3 regions of the Serpentinimonas raichei genome follow, and region 3 is predicted to be linked to each of the others. Evidence: predicted binding sites of a transcription regulator. Region 3 holds the regulator's gene; each other region holds the start of a gene.
What was found. Region 3 encodes FliA, which starts transcription of late flagellar genes. Its sites were predicted from a motif close to CTAAAGTTTNNNNNNNNNNNGCCGNTA; they were not measured.
Positions count from the first base shown of each region.

Region 1: the regulator FliA is predicted to act here: its motif matches at 2,145-2,171, upstream of SRAA_RS04155 (flagellin N-terminal helical domain-containing protein).
Region 2: the regulator FliA is predicted to act here: its motif matches at 3,886-3,912, upstream of SRAA_RS01730 (flagellar protein FliT).

Region 1 is NZ_AP014568.1:879,804-886,627, forward strand. It holds gene fliD (flagellar filament capping protein FliD) at 1-983, opposite strand, end outside; gene SRAA_RS04155 (flagellin N-terminal helical domain-containing protein) at 1,180-2,031, opposite strand; gene SRAA_RS04160 (endonuclease/exonuclease/phosphatase family protein) at 2,227-2,958, shown strand; gene clsB (cardiolipin synthase ClsB) at 2,949-4,190, shown strand; gene folE (GTP cyclohydrolase I) at 4,300-5,025, shown strand; gene SRAA_RS04175 (BLUF domain-containing protein) at 5,026-5,451, shown strand; gene SRAA_RS04180 (HesA/MoeB/ThiF family protein) at 5,435-6,223, opposite strand; gene SRAA_RS04185 (S41 family peptidase) at 6,259-6,824, opposite strand, start outside.
Region 2 is NZ_AP014568.1:360,562-367,385, forward strand. It holds gene SRAA_RS01710 (FliH/SctL family protein) at 1-218, opposite strand, end outside; gene fliG (flagellar motor switch protein FliG) at 205-1,206, opposite strand; gene fliF (flagellar basal-body MS-ring/collar protein FliF) at 1,270-2,997, opposite strand; gene fliE (flagellar hook-basal body complex protein FliE) at 3,189-3,518, shown strand; gene SRAA_RS01730 (flagellar protein FliT) at 3,521-3,823, opposite strand; gene SRAA_RS12160 (ComEA family DNA-binding protein) at 3,937-4,362, opposite strand; gene SRAA_RS01740 (CoA pyrophosphatase) at 4,468-5,127, shown strand; gene SRAA_RS01745 (CobD/CbiB family protein) at 5,229-6,170, shown strand; gene rsgA (ribosome small subunit-dependent GTPase A) at 6,190-6,824, opposite strand, start outside.
Region 3 is NZ_AP014568.1:494,202-501,025, reverse strand. It holds gene flgC (flagellar basal body rod protein FlgC) at 25-432, opposite strand; gene flgB (flagellar basal body rod protein FlgB) at 445-849, opposite strand; gene flgA (flagellar basal body P-ring formation chaperone FlgA) at 1,046-1,804, shown strand; gene flgM (flagellar biosynthesis anti-sigma factor FlgM) at 1,907-2,269, shown strand; gene SRAA_RS02385 (hypothetical protein) at 2,266-2,691, shown strand; gene SRAA_RS02380 (RNA polymerase sigma factor FliA) at 2,729-3,445, opposite strand; gene SRAA_RS02375 (hypothetical protein) at 3,420-4,160, opposite strand; gene flhF (flagellar biosynthesis GTPase FlhF) at 4,153-5,712, opposite strand; gene flhA (flagellar biosynthesis protein FlhA) at 5,709-6,824, opposite strand, start outside.

The sequences.
Region 1 (6,824 bases), 390 kb from region 3:
CCGTCGGCCTGCAGCGGGCCGTCGGCGTTGCCGGCAGGGTCGGCGCGGGTGAGTTCCGACAAGGTGGCGTTGATGCGGTTGTAGGCAACCCGGAAGGCTTCGATGGCCTCGCGCACCACGGTGTTGTTTTGTTGCACCGACACCTGCACCGCCGTGGCTGGGCTGCCGGGCAGGGTGGCGGTGGTGCTTTGTTGCAAATTGAGTGTGAGGCCCGGCACCACGTTGGCCACGGTGTTGGTGGGCGATGTAAGGGCCACGCCATCGACGCTGAACTGCGCGTCCAGCGCGTCTTGGGTGCGCCCCATGCCGACCAAGGCGGTGCCGTTGTGGAAGTGGTTCAGGCTGCCCAAGGCGCTGGTGGAATCGGTGATGGGGGCACCGCCGCCGTCGAGCGCGCGCACCTCAAAGCCCGCCGCCGCGCCGGTGTTGCTGCCGCGCAACATAAGCTGCTCCTGCCCGCCGCTGCGCAGCACCAGCGCCGACACGCCGGCGTTGCTCTCGTTGATACGCGCCGCCAGCGTGCTCAAGGTGTCGTTTGCTTGCACTGCGACCGAAACCGGGGTGCCGCCGCCAAAGCTGTTGCCGCTCCAGGTGCCGACGCGAAACTCCAGCGTGCCTGCCGCCCCGATGGGGGCATCGACCGCGCGCCCGGTCGAAGCCGCCCCTTGCGACTGCGCCAGCCGTGCGATCTGCACCGAAAAGTTGCTGGTCAAGGCCGAACTGCCGGCGCTGCCTGTGAGGGCGGTGCTGTTGCTGGAGCTGAAGTTGCGGCTGCCCCACAGGCTGGGGTCGAGCAGGCGCGCGGCGGCGTCTTGCAGGCCGGCCAAGTCGGAGCGCACACGCGCAAAGGCCGAGAGCTGGGTGCGCAGGCTGCCGGCTTGGGATTCGAGTTGCTGGATCGGGCGCCGCTCAATGGCCACCAACTGGCGCACGATGGCGTTGACGTCGAGTCCGCTGCCGATGCCGGGTGATGAAATAGCCATGATGCACTCCTGCGGTAAAAAGCGGATGCGCTGCCTGCGCGCTGCCAGTAAACCTTTTGTACTCTAGCAGCAACGGCGGTTTTTTGAAAGGCGGAAAAGCCAGAAAAACCCAAGCAGGCCCGAAACCACAACGGCCGACCTTGGCAAAAACCAAGATCGGCCGATAGGGAGCGCCGCTTGGGTCGCCCCTTTCAGATCAGCGCAGCAGCGCCAGCACGCCTTGGGGCAACTGGTTGGCTTGCGCGATCATGGCGGTGCCAGCCTGTTGCAGGATTTGGCTGCGGCTTAGGTTGGCGGTTTCGGCAGCAAAGTCGGCGTCCATGATGCGCCCGCGGGCGGCGGACTGGTTTTCTACCGAGGTGCGCAAGAAGTTGACGGTGTTCTCGAAGCGGCTCTGCACCGCACCCAGGGTGGCGCGGGTGGAGTTGACGGTGGCCAAGGCGGTGTCGAGTGCCACCAGCACGGCCGAGTTGGCGGCGTTCACGGTGGTGTTGAGGCCGGAGGCGCCGCCACCAGCTTGCGTCACACCCGACATGCCGCCGACGGCGGCGTTGATGTTCATGGCAGCGCCGGCGATGGTGATGGTCTGGGCGCTGTTGGCCCCGACCTGGAAGTTGAAGTCGTTGGTGGTGGTAAAGAGATTGGTGCCGTTGAACTGCACCGCGCCGATGGTGCGGTTGACTTCGTCGCGCAACTGGGTGAATTCTTGGTTCAGGGCCGCGATGTCGGCCGGGGTGTTGGTCGAGTTGATCGACTGCACCGCCAGCTCGCGCATGCGCTGCATCATATCGCTCATCACCGACAGGCCGCCTTCGGCGGTCTGCGCCAAGGAGATGCCGTCGTTGGCGTTGCGGATGGCCACATTCATCCCGCGCACTTGGGTGTTCATGCGCTCGGCGATGGCCAAGCCGGCGGCGTCGTCTTTGGCGCTGTTGACGCGCAGGCCCGAAGACAGGCGCTGCAGCGAGACAGCCAGCGAGCTCTGGGTGGCGGCTGCGTTGCGCTGCGCGGTGAGCGAATTGACGTTGGTGTTGATCGACATGACCATGATGAGGCTCCTTTGAAGCAAACAAGTGCAAACAGCGCCGGCTTGGGCCGGGGGTCAAAACCAACCCCATGCTGGTTTGACGACGAACCCTTGTGCAAGTCCGTTATGTAGGTTTTCGGTTGTGCCCAGCAAAACTTTAGCCCGGCTTGGAGCGAATTTTGGATAAATGCCCGGCGAGGCTGGCATGATCGGGCCATGGACAGCTTGCGTGTGGCGACTTACAACATTCACAAAGGCGTGCAGGGCTTGGGGCCGGCGCGCCGGCTTGAAATCCACAACCTTGGGCATGCGGTGGAGCAGTTCGACGCCGACATCGTTTGCCTGCAAGAGGTGCGCGGCGTGAATCGCAAGATGCAGCGCGTGTTTTCCCATTGGCCCACGGGTGGGCAAGCCAATTTTCTGGCCCCCGAGGGCTACGAGGCGGTGTACCGCAGCAACGTGGTGACGCGCCACGGCGAGCACGGCAACGCCTTGCTCAGCCGCTGGCCGGTGCTCGAGCACCGCCACCACGACGTGACCGACCACCGCTTCGAGCGCCGTGGTCTGCTGCATGCCACGGTGCAGGTGCAGCAGCGCACGGTGCACGTGGTGGTGCTGCACCTGAGCCTGATCCACGCCAGCCGCGCGCGCCAGGTGCAGGCGCTGGGGCGCTTCTTGCAGGCCCATGTGCCCGAGACCGAGCCGCTGGTGGTGGCGGGCGATTTCAACGACTGGGGGGTGCAGTTGCACCGGCCCATGAGCGAGTTCGGCCTGCGCACCTTTGAGGACCTGCGGCTGCCCACCTTCCCCTCGCGCTTGCCGCTGCTGCACCTGGACCGCGTGTATGTGCGCGGCATGCAGCTGCTGCACGCACACGTGCCGCATGGCCTTGCGTGGCGGCGCATGTCGGACCACCTGCCGCTGATCGCGCACCTGGGGTGGATTTGAAACGGGCGCTGCAACCCGGCCACCGCCTGCGCCTGCTCGAAGGCGGGGCGGCGCTGTTTGCGGCCATGGTGCAGGCCATAGACCGCGCGCAGCACCTGGTGCACGTAGAAACCTATATTTTCGAGTTTGCCCACGACGCGCTGCAAGTGGCCGAGGCGCTTGAGCGAGCGGCCCAACGCGGGGTGCAGGTGCGGCTGGTGCTGGATGCCTTTGGGGTTCCAGACGTGCCGCCCGATTGGCGCGCCCGCTTTGCTGCCGCCGGGGTGCAGTGGCGCTTTTACCGGCCGCTGGGCCGGGTCGGGCTGCTGCTGCCGCGCAACTGGCGCCGCCTGCACCGCAAGTTGTGCGTGATCGATGGGCTGCTGGGCTTTTGCGGTGGCATCAACCTGATCGACGACCGCGACGACGTGTTGCTCGGGCGCTTGGCGGCCCCGCGTCTGGATTACGCGCTGCAAGTGAGCGGGCCGCTGGTGCTCGAGATGCTCGAAGCCATGGAGCAGCTCTGGTGGCGCATGCTGGCGCTGCGGTCGGCGCGCCAGCGCGAATTTCGCGCCGCTTGGGCAGCGCTGCGCGCCGGTCTGCCACACCCCGAGCCGTGGCCGTGGTGGGAGCATGCCGTGCACCCGGGTCGGCCGCAATTGGAGCAGTCGGTGGCGGGTGCGCCAGCCGTGTTTTTGTTGCGCGACAACCTGCGCCACCGGCACGAGATCGAGCGCGCCTACTTGGCCGCGATCGAACAGGCGCGCACCGAAATCGTGCTCGCCAACGCCTATTTCATCCCCGGGCGGCGCCTGCGCAGCGCGCTGGTGCGGGCGGCGCAGCGCGGGGTGCGGGTGCGGCTGTTGCTGCACGGCAAGTATGAGCGGTTTTTGCAATACCACGCCGCGCGCCCGGTGTATCACCAGTTGCTGGCCGCCGGGGTGCAAATCCACGAATACGCCCCCAGCTCGCTGCACGCCAAGGTGGCGGTGGTCGACGGGCGCTGGGCCACGGTGGGCTCGTGCAACCTCGACCCAGTCAGTCTGCTGCTCACCCGCGAGGCCAACGTGGTGACGACCGACCCCGCCTTTGCGCGCCTGCTGCGCAACCGCCTAGACGAACTGCTGGGCAGTGCCGGTGAGCGCGTGGATGCCAAGCGACTCGCCAGCCGACCCTGGCACCAGCGCCTGCTGGATCGGCTGGCCTTTGGCATCATGCGTGCGATGCTCTACTTGGGTGGCTACCGCTACTGAAATCGCCCCTGGGCGCTTGGCACAGGGCCGCACATAGCCCCAGCCCACGTGGGGCCGCCCACAGCCTGCGCGGCGCTGACGCCGCGCCGATGGTGATAGGATGCCTCCCATGTTGATGCCAGCCCCCCACCTCGAGGCCGACCACGCCGCTCATGAAGGCGTGCCCATGTCGGTCGTCATACGCCAGCGCCTGCAGGCGGCCCGCAAGCGCTTTCATGCCAACGACAACATCGCCGACTTCGTGCAACCCGGTGAACTCGAAGCCCTGCTCGACGAAGTGACCGGTAAAATGCAGGGTGTGCTCGACAGCCTCGTGATCGACACCGTGCACGACCACAACACCGACCAAACGGCGCGCCGGGTGGCCAAAATGTACCTCAAAGAGGTGTTTGCGGGCCGCTACGTGAAAGCCCCGGCGATCACCGAGTTTCCCAATGCCGAGCACCTCAACGAGCTGATGATCGTGGGCCCCATCACGGTGCGCAGCGCGTGCAGCCACCACCTGTGCCCGGTGATCGGCCAAATCTGGATCGGGGTCTTGCCCAACGAGCACACCAACGTGATTGGCCTGTCCAAATACGCCCGCTTGGCCGAATGGGTGATGGGGCGGCCGCAGATCCAGGAAGAGGCGGTGGTGCAACTGGCCGACCTGATCCAAGAAAAAACCCAGCCCGACGGCTTGGCGCTGGTGATGGAAGCCAGCCACTACTGCATGGCTTGGCGTGGCGTCAAAGACATGGACAGCCGCATGATCAACTCAGTCATGCGTGGCGTTTTTCTCAAAGACAGCAACTTGCGTCGCGAGTTTTTGTCGCTCATTTCAAGGGGCAAATAAATGCTGGTGCGCCTGCTCTACGTCAGCCGCGCCAGCGAGCGCGAACTCGAGGCCTCGATCGAGTCCATTATGGCCAGCGCGCGCCAGCACAATCTGCAAAACGGCATCACCGGCATCTTGTGCTACGGCGGCGGCATTTACGTGCAAGCCATCGAGGGCGGGCGGGTGGCGGTGAACCGCCTTTATCGCCAGATCGTGGCCGATGCGCGCCACAGCGATGTGGAGCTGCTGCACTACGAAGAAATCACCGAGCGCCGCTTTGGGGGCTGGACCATGGGGCAGGTGAACCTGAGCCGGCTCAACACCTCGGTGGTGCTCAAATACTGCGAAAAACCCGAGTTTGATCCGTATGGCATGTCGGGCCGGGTGTCGCTGGCGCTGCTCGAAGAGCTGATGGCCACGGCCTGCATCATTGGCCGGGCCTGATCGGGCTGGGCTGGCTGTGGCCCGATGATTCCCCGCACACGCGGCAAGCCGGGTCGCGCGCCAGCCGCAGCGGCTGAAAATCGGTGCGCAGGGCGTCGAGCAGCAGCAGGCGCCCGACCATGCTCGAGCCCACGCCCGCCAGCAACTTGAGCGCCTCGGCCGCCTGCAGCGAGCCCACCAGCCCCACCAGCGGCGCCAGCACCCCCAGCGTGGCGCAGCGCACCTCTTCGGGGGCTTGGGCTTCGGGGAACACGCAGGCGTAGCAGGGTGAGCTGGGCTGGCGCGGGTCGAACACCGCCAACTGGCCATCGAAGCGAATCGCCGCCCCCGAGACCAGCGGCACCCGGTGCCGCACGCTGGCGCGGTTGAGGGCGTGGCGGGTGGCAAAGTTGTCGCTGCAATCGAGCAGCACGTCGGCACGGGGCAGCAAGCGGTCGAGCAAGGCGGCGTCGGCGCGCTGCGCCAGCGCCTCGATGCGCGGCTCGGGGTTGATCGCCTGCATGGCGGCTTGCGCCGAATGCACCTTGGGCTGGCCCACGCGCGCCAGCGTGTGTGCGATCTGGCGCTGCAAATTGGTGGCATCGACCGTGTCGTGATCGACTAAAGTGATGCGCCCAACCCCGGCTGCCGCCAGATACAGCAGCACCGGCGAGCCCAGCCCACCGGCCCCCACCACCACCGCGTGCGCCGCCAGCAGCCGCTGCTGCCCGACGATGCCGATTTCTTCGAGCAGGATGTGGCGCGAGTAGCGCAGCAGCTGCGCGTCGTCCAATTCAGGCAAGGCAGGCACGGCGGCGCAAGGGGCCTTTAGTTGCGGGTGCGCTCAGGCGGTGGGCGCTCGCGACCGGTCTGGCTCACTTGCACCGGCAAGTTTTGCAGGTGGTTGAGCGCCTGGCGCAGTTGGAAATCGTCGGCCGAGCCGAACTCGGGCAACAGGCGCTGGCCGGGGTTGAGGCGCTGCTGTTCCTCAAGGCGCTGGCGCGCCGCTTCGCGCTCTTGCTCGCGCTGGCGTTCGCGGGCGCGCTCTTCCTCGGTGAGTTCGCGCGCCGGGGCATCGCTGCGACCGGCGCTGATGTCGGCCTGGCGCGGGCGCAGCGCCGCCAGCACATCGCCAGCAGCGGTTTCGTCCAGCCACACATCGGGCAGTATGCCGCGGTCTTGAATCGCGCGCCCGCTGGGGCTGAAGTAGTGCGCGGTGGTGAGCTTGATGGCGGTCTCGGGGCCGAGCGGGCGCACCGTTTGCACCGAACCCTTGCCAAAGGTCTGGCTGCCCATGATGGTGGCGCGGCGGTGGTCTTGCAGCGCACCGGCGACGATCTCGCTCGCCGAGGCCGATCCTTCGTTGACCAGCACCACCAGCGGCACGGTGCGCA
Region 2 (6,824 bases), 130 kb from region 3:
CCTTTAAGCTGGCCAGCCTCGAAGCCCGCGTCCCACGCCTGTTGGCGCAAGGCCTGCTCTTGCTGTGTCTGGTGCAGATCTTCTTGCGCCTGTGCCTCGGGGGTGGGGTGGCGCTGGGCTTGTCCGTCGATGGGGCCAAACTGCACCGCTGCCACCTCGAGCACTTCCTCGCGTGGGATGAAGCGCTGATAGTGCGAGGCGCGGCTAGACGAAGGCATCGTCGCCTCCGCCGCCAATCGAAATCTGGCCCTCGTCAGACAAGCGGCGCACCACCTTGAGGATTTCTTTTTGCTGCGCCTCGACTTCGGACAGCCGCACCGGCCCGCGCGATTCCAGGTCTTCTTTGAGCGCTTCGGCGGCGCGGCTCGACATATTGCCGAGGATTTTCTCTTTCAGCTCGCTGCTGGCGCCTTTGAGGGCGATCACCAGCGCGTCGGATGACACCTCTTTGAGCACCATCTGCATGGCCTTGTTGTCGAGCTTGTTCACGTCCTCGAAGGTGAACATCTTGTCCATGATTTTTTGTGCCAGATCGGGGTCGGACTCGCGGATCGAGTCAACCACGGTGGTCTCTAGGCTGGTGCCGAGCAGGTTGATGATCTCGGCCGCCGCCTTGACGCCGCCCAGTGAGCTCTTGCGGATTTTGTCGCCGCCCGCCAGCACCTGGTAGAGCGCTTCGTTGAGGTCTTTGAGGGCCATCGGCTGGATGCCCTCCATGGTGGCGATGCGCAGCATGACGTCATTGCGGGTGCGCTCGGTGAAATACTTGAGCACGCTGGCGGCGTGGTCTTGGTCGAGGTGCACCAAAATGGCGGCCAGAATTTGCGGGTGCTCGTTGCGCAGCAGCTCGGCCACCGAACTGGGGTCCATCCATTTCAGGCTCTCGATGCCCGAGACATCGCCCCCTTGCAGGATGCGGTCGATCAGCAACGAGGCCTTGTCGTCGCCCAGCGCGCGCCTGAGCACGGCGCGCACGTAGTTGTCGGTGTCCGAGACCAGCAGGCTTTGCGAGGCCGCCTCAGCGGTGAACTTGTCGACCACGCCATCGACCTTGTCTTTGCTGACGGCGCGCATGCGCGCAATCGTCTCGCCCAGGCGTTGTACCTCTTTGGGAGAGAAATGCTTGAACACCTCGGCCGCTTCCTCTTCGCCGAGCGACATGAGGAAGATGGCCGCGTCCTGCAGTCCGTCGTCGCTGTCAGCCATTGCGCGTTACCTTTGGGCTTGTCAAGGGCCCGATTGTCGCCCGATTGTCGCCATATGGGCCCCTCAGGTGGTGGTGGCCGGCGTCGCCGCTTCGCCGCTCATCCAGCCGCGCACGATGTTGGCCACGGCCATCGGGTTTTCGCGTGCCAGCCGTCGCGCATCCTCCAGCCGCAACTGCTCGGCCGTGGGTTCATTGGATGCGGGTGCGGGCAAGCCTGGACGCTGGGGTTGGTCGTCCACCAGCGCGTTGAGCTGGCCGCCCGGTGCAGCGCTGCCATCGGCGCCTTCTGAGGCTTGGGCCGCCATCAGCTTGAGCGAGGGCCGCACCATGCCCAAGAACACGATCAGGCCCAGCAGCAACAGGCCCAGTGGCCAAGCCAGGCTGCGGATCAGGTCTTGCAGCCACGGCTGCTGCCACAGCGGCAGCTCGATGGTTTCCACCGCGGTGCGGTTAAAGGCGGCGTTCATGACGTTGACGGTGTCGCCGCGCGGTTCGCTAAAGCCGATCGCTTCGCGCACCAAGGCATTGATCTGCGCCATCAGCTCGGGCGACAAGGGGGTGCTGGTGGGCTCGCCGCGGCGGTCGGTGCCTTCGGCATGGTTGAGCACCACGGCCGCGCTCAACCGGCGGATGTTGCCGGTGGCGCCGCGCGTGACGGCCACGGTGCGGTCGACCTCGAAGTTGGTGACTTGCTCGCGTCGGCGGTTGGCTTCGGCCGTACCGCCACCCACGTTTTGTCCCGGCACCACGCCCAAGGGAGCGGCATCGGGGGCGTTGATGGGGGCGGCAGCGGCCCCCGGCGGCAAGTTGGCCACCGCACCCGGCACGCCGGCGGGGGTTTGGTCGGTCTGGCTGCCGCTCTCGAGCAGTTGAGCGCTGCGCACGGCGGCTTCGTTGGGGGTTTGGTTGGGGCGGAATTGCTCGCTGGTCTGGTCGGTGACCGAAAAATCGACGTCGGCCGTGACCTGGGCGCGCACGTTTTGGCGCCCCACCAAGGGTTCGAGCAGATCCAAGATGCGCTGTGCATACATCTGCTCGACCATGCGCCGGTATTCGAGCTGGCGCGAATCGATGCCATTTTGTGCGCCGTCGGCGCTTTGCGACAACAGATTGCCCTGCTGGTCCACCACGCTCACGGCGGCGGGGCGCATTTCGGGCACGCTGCTGGCCACCAGATGCACGATGCCGGCCACTTGGGCGCGGTCCAGCGTGCGGCCGCCGTGCAGGGTCAGCAATACGCTGGCCGAGGGCTTTTGCTGCTCCCTGAAAAACCCGGTCTGGTTCGGTAGTGCCAGGTGCACGCGCGCTTCGGCCACGGCATTGAGCGAGGAAATCGAGCGCACCAGTTCGCCTTCGAGGCCGCGCTGGAAATTCAGGCGTTCTTGGAATTGCGTCATCCCCAAGCGGGCGCTGTCCATCAGCTCAAAGCCGACCACGCTGCCACGCGGCAGCCCTTGCGCCGCCAGTTGCAGCCGCACGTCGTGTACCCGGTCGGCCGGCACCAAGATCGCGGTGCCGCCCTCAGAGTGTTGGTAGGGCACACCGAGTTGCGACAACTGCTCGATCACGGCGCCGCCGTCTTGCGGCGACAGATTGGCGTACAAGACCCGAAACTCGGGCCGGCCGGCCATTAGGACGGCTGCCACCAGCAGGGCCAGCAGGCCTGCGGCGCCTAGGGCGAGCATGAGCTTGCGCCCGCTGTCCAAGCGCGCAAAGCCTTGCACCAGGCGGTTGGGACGGCCCGCAGCCTGGGCGAAGGGGGCATCAACGGTGGCAACGGCGGTGTTCATGCGTGGCGGTGGGGTTCAAGCGCCGTGAAAGGGCGGGAGGGCGGGCGGTTTGAGGCAATTATGAAAGCCCATCCCGGAATCTAAAGCAGGAAAAGCCCCTTGGATGGGTGTCTTATCGGGCTCAAGCTGGGCCGCGCCGAGCCGTAGCATCGGTTGCGTCGGATTGAACCCCGTACTGCAAGGATACTGCCATGGAATTGCGCCTTACCCCCCCCACGACCGTCACTGCGGGCGCAGTGCGCGCGCCAACGCGTCCACCCTCCCTCGAGGCCGGGGGCGCGGCTGAGGTTGCCGGTGCCAGTGGTTTTGGGCAGGCCTTCAAAACCGCGCTGCACAACGTCAGCGCGGCACAAAACCGGGCCACGCAGTTGCAGACCGAGTTCCAGATCGGCAACCCCAATGTCAGCCTAGAGCAAACCATGTTGGCCATGCAAAAGGCCCAAATCGGCTTTCAGGCCGCGCTGCATGTGCGCAACCGCATGATGCAGGCTTACACCGATGTGATGAATATGCAGGTTTGAGACTAGTGCAGCAGCCGCGACTGCGGCGGGTGCAAGACGGTGCCCAACTCATCCACCCAAGGTTCCACCAATTCTCGGATTTGCGCATCGTGGCGCAGCAGGGTGAGCATGATGCGCTGCTTGCGCGCGCGCTCTTCGGGTGTCAGGGGGGTCTCGCTGCCGAGTTCGCGCAAGCGCGCGATCAACACGGCGCAGGCGCTTTCGAGGCGCACCATCTCGTCCCAGTCTTGCGTCTGTGCCGCATCGAGCATCGCTTGGCTGGTTCTTTCGATCGCCTGATAGTAGTCGAGCAGGTGGATGGCCATGGTGGGTGGGTGGGTCGAAGGGGTGGATGCAAATTTTGGCGATCCGCGGGTCATGCCTTTTATATCGTTGGATTGGGCGCCGACTTGAGGAAATACTGGAGGGCTTGTGCCGGTCAGTTGTGGGCTTTGGGTGCGGGGCCGGGTGAGTGCGCCGGCTCCAGCGGGCGTGGCACCATGGGCTGCCACTGGATGGGGGTGGGCGGGGGTTCTTGGCCCAAGCGCCTGCCGTTGACGGTCAAGCCGTTGGCCGACAGGCGGGTCGCGGTGGCGGGGCCCACGCCGCGCACCCGGTTCGAAAAATCGCTCCAGTTGGCAAAGGGACGCTGTTGGCGCGCCGACACGATGCGCTCGACCATCACCGGGCCTATGCCCTTGATGGCATCGAGGTCGGCGGGTGAAGCCTGATTGGCCTCGACCGCTTGGGCCTGAGCCGAGGCCAGCGCCAACGCAGCGGCGCACAAAGCCGCCAAGACCCACTGGTGGGATGACTTGCCGAATCGGGCTTTCCACGATGCGCCCGCTGCCCATGCGCCATCCATGCCGCCTCCTGTGTGTTGCGCTTCCAACCCCTGCACAATAGCGCTTATCTTAACTTCAAGGCGGGTGTGTGTGGTGCGGCATGCGCGGCAGCCGCCCGGCCAGCTATGTTTGATCCCACCCAAGTGCCCGTGCTCGGCACCGACAGCCACCTGCCCGCCGTGGCGCTGGCGCAGTGCCAGCCCATGGCGCTGCGCCAGCGCTTTGCGGCCCCTCCGGTCTGGCAGCCCGAGTTGCACCACGAGCCCCGCTTCATCGACCGCGTGCCGAGCCCGGCGGCGGTGTTGATGGCGGTGCGCACCGGGCCGCAGCCCACGCTCTTGCTCACCGAGCGCAGCCTTGCCTTGCCCGATCACCCCGGCCAGATCGCGTTCCCGGGCGGCAAGATCGACGCCACCGATGCCGATGCGCAAGCCGCCGCCTTGCGCGAGGCGGAAGAAGAAATCGGGCTGCCGCACCAGGCGGTCGAGGTGCTGGGTCAATTGCCCATCTACACCACCGGCAGCGGCTTCATCGTCACGCCGGTGCTGGCGCTGGTGCCCGCTTGGCAGCGTTTGCAACCCAATCCGCGCGAGGTGGCGGCGGTGTTTGAGGTGCCGCTGGCCTATTTGATGAACCCCGCGCACCACCGCCGCCACGAGTTGCTTTGGCAAGGCAGCCACCGGCAATGGTTTTCCATGCCTTGGCACGACGGCACGCGGGAGTGCTACATCTGGGGCGCCACGGCGGCCATGCTGCGCAACCTGTACCGGCTGTTGAGTGCCTGAGCCGGCCCCGGCGCTCCGGCGGCGGGTGCGTTCTAGGACAGGCGCAGGACAGCCTGCACAGGGCTGGCCGAAAGCGGTTGCACTGGTTATGATGCCAACCCATGACCTTGTTCGCCCTCATTTTGGCTTTGGTGCTCGAACAGGCGCGCCCCTTGCCCGACGACAACCCGGCCCACGCTGCGCTGCGCGCTTGGGCGGCCGCTGCGCGCCGCTGGCTCGATGCCGGGCAGTGGCAGCATGGCTGGCTGGCTTGGGCGCTGGCGGTGCTGCTGCCCACCGTGCTCGCGCTGTTGATCTACGGCTTGCTCAACTGGGTGCACGGTCTGCTCGGTTTTGCGTGGGCGGCGCTGGTGCTCTACCTCACGCTGGGCTTTAGGCAGTTCAGCCACCACTTCACCTCCATCCGGGTGGCGCTGGAGTCGGGCGATGAGGCGGCGGCGCGGGCCGAGCTGGCGCGCTGGCAAGGGGTGGAGGTAGCCGAGTTGCCGCAGCAGGAGTTGCTGCGCCATGTGATCGAACACTCGGTGCTGGCCGCGCACCGCCATGTGTTTGGGGTGATGGTGGCGTTTGTGGTGTTTGCAGCGATGGGCCTAGGGCCGGCCGGGGCGGTCTTGTATCGCATGGCCTTGCATGTGGCGCGCCATTGGTCGGTGCGCACGGCGGTTGAAGTCGAGGACACCTCTGCCAGCGCAGCGCGGCGCGGCTGGCGCGTGGTCGATTACGTGCCGGTGCGCGCCACCGCGCTGGCGTTTGCTGTGGTGGGCAATTTCGAGGAAGCGCTGGCCAATTGGCGCCAGGAAGGCAGCCTGACCAAGGGCAACGACGGCTTGTTGTTGGCTGCCAGTGCGGGGGCCATGAACGTGCGCCTGGGCAGCGGCCCGCCCTTGGGTGAGCCCCTGTATTCACCCGAGTTGGGCTGGAGTGAATCGGATGCGCGCGTGCCCCAATTGGCGCATCTGGCCACCATGGTCGGGCTGGTTTGGCGCGGCGTGTTGCTGTGGCTGCTGCTGCTGGCGCTGGCGCTGCTGGCGCGCGCTTGGTGAGGTTTCCGCGGCGCCTTTCCTAATAGCGCGCCGCCACGCTGAGTTCGCGGTGCAGATCGACGTAGAGCCGGTAGCGCTGCTCGTTGATGCCCGCACCCACGGCGGCCCGCACCGCGCAACCCGGTTCGTGCAGATGGGTGCAGTTGTAGAAGCGGCACTGTCCGCAGTGCGCGTCGAGGTCGGGCATCAGGTGCGCCAGTTGCGGTGGCTCGAGGTGGCGCAAGCCAAACTCCTGAAAACCGGGCGAGTCGATCAGCGCCGAGCGGCGCTGTGCATCGAGCCAGTACCAGGTGCTGCTGGTGGTGGTGTGACGGCCCGAATTGAGCGCGCGCGAGACCGTTCCGGTGGCGGCCATGGCCGTGGGCACGAGCCGGTTGACTAGGGTGCTTTTGCCGGTGCCCGAAGGGCCCAGCACCAGCGTCGCGCGCCCTTCTAGGTGCTGGCGCAGGGCCTCGAGGCCGCCGTCGTCGTCAAGGCTTGCGGGCGCACCCGCTGCGCCGCCCGGCGCGTTCAGGCACAGCGGCAGCACGGTTTGCCCAAAGGCGCGATAGGGGGCTAGGCGCTCCCAGGCGCTGTCGAAAGCCGGGCCCAGGTCTTGTTTGTTGAGCACCACCAGCGCCTCGATGCCGGCGGCGCGGGCGGCCACCAGGGCGC
Region 3 (6,824 bases):
GGGAGGGCTCCAAAAAGGGGTCGTTCATTGGCCCATTTGCAGCGTGCGCAGCAACAGGGTGCGGGCGGTGTTCATCACCTCGACGTTGTTTTGGTAGGCGCGCGAGGCCGAGATCATGTTGACCATCTCCTCCACCGGGTTCACGTTGGAGTGCGTCACATAGCCTTCGCCGTCGGCGCTCGGGTGTTGCGGGTTGAAAACGCGCCGGTTGGGCGCATCGCTCTCGATGATGTTTTGCACCCGCACCCCGGCCGAGGCCGGGTTGTTGCCCATGGGCACGGTCTGAAACACCACCTGGCGCGCGCGAAAGGCCTGTCCGTCGGGGCCGGCCACGGCGTCGGCGTTGGCCAAGTTGCTGGCCACGGCGTTGAGGCGCTGCGCCTGGGCGCTGATGGCGCTGCCCGAGACATTGAAAATGGTGAACATCGACATGAGGTTGCTCCTTCACTGACCCTGGATGGCGCTGAGCATGGTGCGCACATGGCCGTTGATGAAACGCAGGGTCGATTCGTACTGCACCGCGTTGTGCATGAAGTTGGCGCGCTGCTGGTCCATGTCGACGCTGTTGCCGTCTAGGCTGGGCTGGGTCTGCACGCTGTACTGCACGCGGTTGCGGTCGGCCACATCGCCCAAGGCGGCACTGGTGCGCAAATGGCGCGCATCGCCCCCCCCAAGCACCGGCATGGCGCCGGCGCGCAGCTCCGACCCGCGCGCCTGCACATTGCCCAACGCCTGCTTAAAGTCGAAGTCGCGCGCCACGAAGCCGGGCGTGTCGGCGTTGGCGATGTTGCTGGCCAGCACCTGCTGGCGGTGCGCCCGCAGTTGCAAGACGTCGGAGAAAAACTCCATGCGACGGGTCAGGTGCTCGAACACGCTGCGCTCCTGGTGTGGAAGGGCCGGGGGCACGAAACCAATGGCCCCCGATGCAGCGATTGTGGAAAACTTGAGCCCAATCCAAGCGCGGAATAACTGAACCAAGGCCGCGCTTATTCCGCTTTAGCCGATCCGGCGACTGACTACAGTTGGCGCAACCTCTCCTTGCCCCATGTCACCACCCCGCTCAATCCCCACCCGACCGGCCTTGCCCACCCGGGGCTGGCTGCGGTGGGCGTTGCCGTGGGTGTTGGGCCTAGCGGCCAGTGGCTTCAGCGCTGCAGGCAGCGTCAGCGGGCCAGCGCAGTGGTCGCAACAAACCGAACAATGGATCAACCAGCAACTGCTGGCCCAGCTCGACCCCAGCCTGCCGCTGCGCCCCGAGGTGGAGGTGGGGCGTTTCGACAGCCGCTTGCGGCTGGCCCCGTGCCAGCGTGTGGAACCGTTTCTGCCCGCGGGCACCCGACTCTGGGGGCGCACCCGCATTGGGCTGCGCTGCACCCAAGGCCCGGTGGCGTGGAGCGTGTTTCTGCCAATTCAGGTGCGCGTGTGGGGCCCGTCTTGGGCGCTGCGCCAGCCGGTAGCCGCTGGCACGCCGCTGCGCCCGGAAGACGTGGAGCCCATCGAGTCCGATTGGGCCGCCAGCACGGCCCTGCCCCTGACGCAGTCCGCGCAATGGCTGGGCTTGGCAGCCAGCCAAACCCTGCAACCCGGCCAGGTGCTGCGCCCGGGCATGGTGCGCGCACCGCAGGTGTTTGCCTCAGGCACCCAGGTGCGCCTGGCTATGCAGGGACCGGGCTTTAGCCTGTATGCTGCAGGCACGGCGCTGCAACACGGCATACTCGGGCAAACGGTGCGGGTGCGCCTGCCGAACCGCAAAGTGGTCAGCGGCGTGGTGCGCGACGGGCAAACGGTTGAAGTCCGGATGTGACTTAAAAAAGACACCCAAAAAGCCAAAATAGGGTTAAAGTCTGCCCATCTTTGGCCGATAAAGCTCTCAACCGCCCCACTCAAGTGGGGTTTGGAGCGTGTCATGAACATCAACAGCCTTTCCGACAAGCCCGTCACCCCTGCCTCCCTCGCCCAGTCGCGGTCGCTGGAGCGTGCGGCCGTGCCTGCGCAGGCTGCCACCAGCACAGCCGCCCCAGACGCCCCAGCCAGCGTCGAGGTTCGGCTGTCGCCGGTGACGCAAAGCATGACCAACAACGTCGCGCGCTCGGGCACCGATGTGTTCAATGCCGAAAAAGTGCAGGCCATGCGCAGCGCCATTCAAAACGGTTCGTTTTCGGTCAATGCCGAAGCCATCGCTGACCGCCTGATCGCCAGCGCGCGCGACATGCTGAGTGTGGCGGCTGCCGCCCCGCGCAACGAGCAGCCCGTCCAGCCGGGCCGATGAGCGCTGCCGCCGCCGTGCCGCCGCCTTGGCAGGCCGCACAGCAGGCGCTGCTGGGTTTGCATGCAGCCATTGCGGCCGCCCACCAAAGCGGCCTCGAATCGATCGGGCGCGATGACGCCGAGCCCTTCATCGGCCTCGTGGCCGATCTGTCCCGTGCGTTAGAACGCAACCTCCCCACTTTGCAAGCGGCTGCGCTAAGCGGCCCCATGCCCCCCGCAACGGCGGCGCTGCTGCAGCAAGTGGCTCACGAGTTGCAAGCCCTGCTGGCACTCAATAGCAAGCTGTCGGCGCGCACGCAGCGCGCGCTCGACGCCCTGTTCCCGGCCGACCACGTCAAGGCCTACAGCCGCTTGGCTGGCCGCGCCAACCCATTTTCTGGCCCGCTCGCCAGCGGCAACGGCGGCGGCTACCTCAAAGCCTAGACCCCGGCGGCGCAAGGCACCGCACCGACCCCAGGCTTTAGTGTTCGCGCAGCCGCGCCCGCAGCCGGGCAATCGATTGGCTGTGCAACTGGCTCACGCGCGATTCGGTCACCCCCAGCACGGCCGCAATCTCTTTGAGGTTCATGTCGTGCTCGTAGTACATGCTCATCACGTATTGCTCGCGCTCGGGCAGCTTGTTGATGCCCTCGATCAGCGCCGTGCGCATGCGCTGGTCGCTCAGCATGGTTTGTGGGTTGGCGCTGTCGTCGGCGGGCAGGTAACGGTCTAAAAACTGGTCGTCCTCACCGGCACCGGCCAGGTCTTCGAGGTACACCAGTTGGGTGCCGCGCACCCGCGTCAGGCTCTCTTGGTACTCGGCAAGCGACAAGCCCAGCTCGTGCGCGATTTCGGATTCGCGCGGCACCCGCTGCAGCCGCTGCTCCAGCCGCTGCACCGCCGCCTCGATGTCTTTTTGCTGCTTGCGCGAGCTGCGCGAGAGCCAGTCGCCGTCGCGCAGCTCATCGAGCATGGCCCCGCGTATGCGCTGGCTGGCAAAGGTCTCGAACTGCACCCCCTGCGTGGGCTCGAAGCGCGACAAGGCTTCATTGAGGCCGATCATGCCGACTTGGATCAGGTCGTCGATTTGGACGCTGGCGGGCAGCCGGGCCATCAGATGATGCGCCAAGCGGACCACCAGGGGGCTGTATCGTTGGAGTTGGGCATCGCGGTCAAGCGTACCTTTGGCGGTGTACATCAGGAACTCCGCTGGTCTGATCAGCTGAAAGCGCGAAAAAATCGTTTGATATGGAATGAACATGGGGATGTCTCACGCTATCTTGCAGCACCAACGCCGTTTCCAGAACCCGTTGCGCACAGGACTCATCGGCCGCTGGGTGCAAGACACCCCGCTGACGATCATACCCGAGCGGCCACACCGTCGGCCGCAGGCCCAGACGCAACCACGCCTGCTGGCGCAGCGTCTGCACCTGGGCGGGCTCACTGCCTGGGGCCCAAGGCCTTGACCCGCCAGAGGCCGCTTCGGCATCGGGCAGCCACAGCACCAAGGGCCGCAAGGCCGCCACCTGCCACAGCACCTTAAGCGCGTTGTAGGCGTACACCAAACTGGCTGGAGTGGGGTTGAGCACCACCAGGGGGCGCGCCTGGCTGTCGGCCAACAGCACCGCCCACGCCTCCAGCGGGGCCTGCCAGAGCAGCACCCCAGAGGGTGGCAGCAACTCGTCCCAATCGCCCAGCCCTGCGCCGCTGAGCGCAAGCGGCCCACCCGCAGCGGGCAAACCCTCGAAGCGCAGCACGCTCAGGCCGAGCCCGTGCAAGCCGCACTCGAGCTGCGTCAGCAGCGCCTCGGTGAGCGCGCGGTCGGGGCTTTGCACCACCGGCAGCAAGCGCCTGGGTGGCCGCAAGCCCAGGGCCGCCAGGCCGGCGGCTTGGTCGAAGCCCAACTCACGCATGACGCCCATCCAAGGCCACCCGCTCTTGACCCGATTCGGCAAAGTACAGGGGCAACTCGGCCGACTGCGGATCAAAGGCCGATTTGCCGCTGGTGGCCATCGAGAGCCGCACCAGCGTGGGGGCGTCGGGGCGCTGCCAGTCTTCGGGCACGCGCTGGCCGGTGCTCAGGCCACGCAGCACCAGCTGGTGCCGGATTAGGGTGTCGAGCGCCGGGCCGAGCTTGGCGGCCTCGTCGAGCTTGGACAACACCACGCCGTGCAGGCTGGGCCCCTGGTAGGCATGCACCACCTCTTCGAGGGTGTCGCCATGCGCGCCGGCGTTGAGCACCAGCAGTTTTTTGATGCTCGGCGCCGCCAGCAGCTCCATCATTTCGGCAATGCGCGGGTCTTTTTGGCCCAAGCCTGCGGTGTCGATGATCACCATGCGTTTGTTGGCCAGCAGCTCCAGCAAATCTTGCAGCGCGGCGCGGTCGTGCGCCAGGTGCGCCACCACGCCCAGCATGCGCGCATAGGAGCGCAGCTGCTCGTAACCGGCCACGCGGTAGCTGTCGAGTGTGATCAGGCCAATGCTGCTCGATCCATAGGCCTGCACGCATTGCGCCGCCAGCTTGGCCGCGGTGGTGGTTTTGCCCACCCCGGTGGCCCCCACGAGGGCAAACACCCCGCCTTCGTCACAGAGGTGGCCGGCCTCGCGGTGGGTGCGCAGGTTGCGCGCCAGCACCTCTTGCGTCCAGCGAAAGGCCTCGGCGGGGGCGTAGCTCTCGGGCAGACGCTCCATCACGGCGCGTGCCACGGTGGGCGAGTAGCCGCAACGGATGAGTTTGAGCAGCAGCCCGGCCTCGATCGGGTTTTGTTTGGCCTGCCCGAGCCAAGCCAAGGTGCTGAGCCGCTCCTCCATCATGGCTTGGAGTTTGTCGATCTGCTCGGTCAGGCGCGCTGCCGCAGCTGGGGTGGCTGCCGCGGCCACGCTGGGCTCGGGCTGTGCGGGGGCTGGGGCTGGGCGCGCTTTGGGCCTGGGCGGCTCCTGGGGGGTCTGGGCAAAACGCAAGCGCACGTCGAATTCCTCTGGCTGCAGCCGCGAGCCGTCGCGCGCGGGCGCGGCGCTGCGTGCCGGCACCCCGCCTTGGGCGCGCAGCGGCTCTTGGGGCGCCGGTTCGCGTTGCGGCATGTCAGCGGCCTGCGGCGCCTGCAGAACTTCGCGGCGTTTGCGCAGCATGCGCTCGCGCACGTAGTCCTGGAACGACAGGGTGCTCATGGCCATGGCTTCGGTGTCTTGCGCCACGCTGCTGCCCGCCGATTGGCGCGGCAACTGGTTCTCGGCGCGTTGTTGCAGGTTGGCGCGTTGCACCCGTTCGCTGGGCCGTTGCGTTGGGTTGGGCGCCGCCGCGACCTGGGTGCGCAACTGCCCCAGGTCGGCCTCGCTGGTGGCCACCACCTCAAACCCTTGCTCGACGGAGCGGCTCGACAAAATCACGGCGCTGTCGCCAAAGGTGGCCTTGGCCAGCGCCATGGCTTCGCGCGAATTGGGGGCAATAAAGCGTTGGGCGTTCATGCGGGCTCTCCGAGTATTGGGCCGATGCGGATCAAATGGGTATCAGGAATTTCGCTGTGCGCCAGCACCTGCAGACGCGGCGCGGCGCGCTTGAGCAGGCGCGCCATGGCGCTGCGGATGGAGTCGGGCACCAGCAGGCAGGCCGGGATGCCTTTTTCCTCCTGCCGGTTCGCGACCTTGGCCGCCGACTGGGTGAGCATCTCGGCCACGCCGGGGTCGAGTGCGCCCTGCCCGCTCAGGGCCTGCGTCAGCAGCCGCTCCAGCCCGGGCTCGATGGCGATCACTTCCAGTTCGCTCACGGGGCCGTAGATTTGCTGCACGATGGCCGGTGCCAGCGCCTGCCGGATGCGGCGCGCCAGTTCGGCCGCATCTTGCGTCTGGCCGGCGTGCTCGGCCAGCACCTCGACGATGGTGCGGATGTCGCGGATGTGCACCGACTCTTCCAGCAGCAGTTGCAACACCTTGTGAAACACGCCGATCGGCACCATGGCCGGCACCACCTCCTCGATCAGCTTGGGCGCCAGCTTGGCCACGTGCGCCACCAACTCCTGCACCTCGGTGCGGCTGAGCAGCTTGGCCGCATGCACCAGCATCAGGTGCGACAAGTGGGTGGCCAGCACGGTTTCCGAGTCCACCACGGTGTAGCCGGCCATTTGGGCGTTTTCTTTTTGCCGCTCCTCGATCCAGTGCGCCGGCAGGCCAAAGGCCGGATCGGTGGTCGGGGTGCCGATGAGCGGGGTGCGGATATGACCTGGGTTGATGGCCAGAAACTGGCCCGGAAACACCTCGCCCTCGCCCACCACCACGCCGCGCAAGGCGATGCGGTAGCTGCTCGGGCGCAGCTCGAGGTTGTCGCGCACGTGCACCGGCGGCGGCAAGAAGCCCACATCTTGGGCAAACTTTTTGCGCACGCCCTTGATGCGGGTGAGCAAATCGCCTTGGCGCGTTTTGTCCACCAGCGGAATCAGGCGGTAGCCCAGTTCCAGCCCGAGCAGATCGACGGGCTGCATATCGCTCCACGAGGCTTCGCCGTCGGTCGAAACCGGGGTGTTGGCAAGCTGCTGCGCCTGCAGCTTGGCCGCCTCTTTCTGGCGCTGTTGCCACCCGATCCA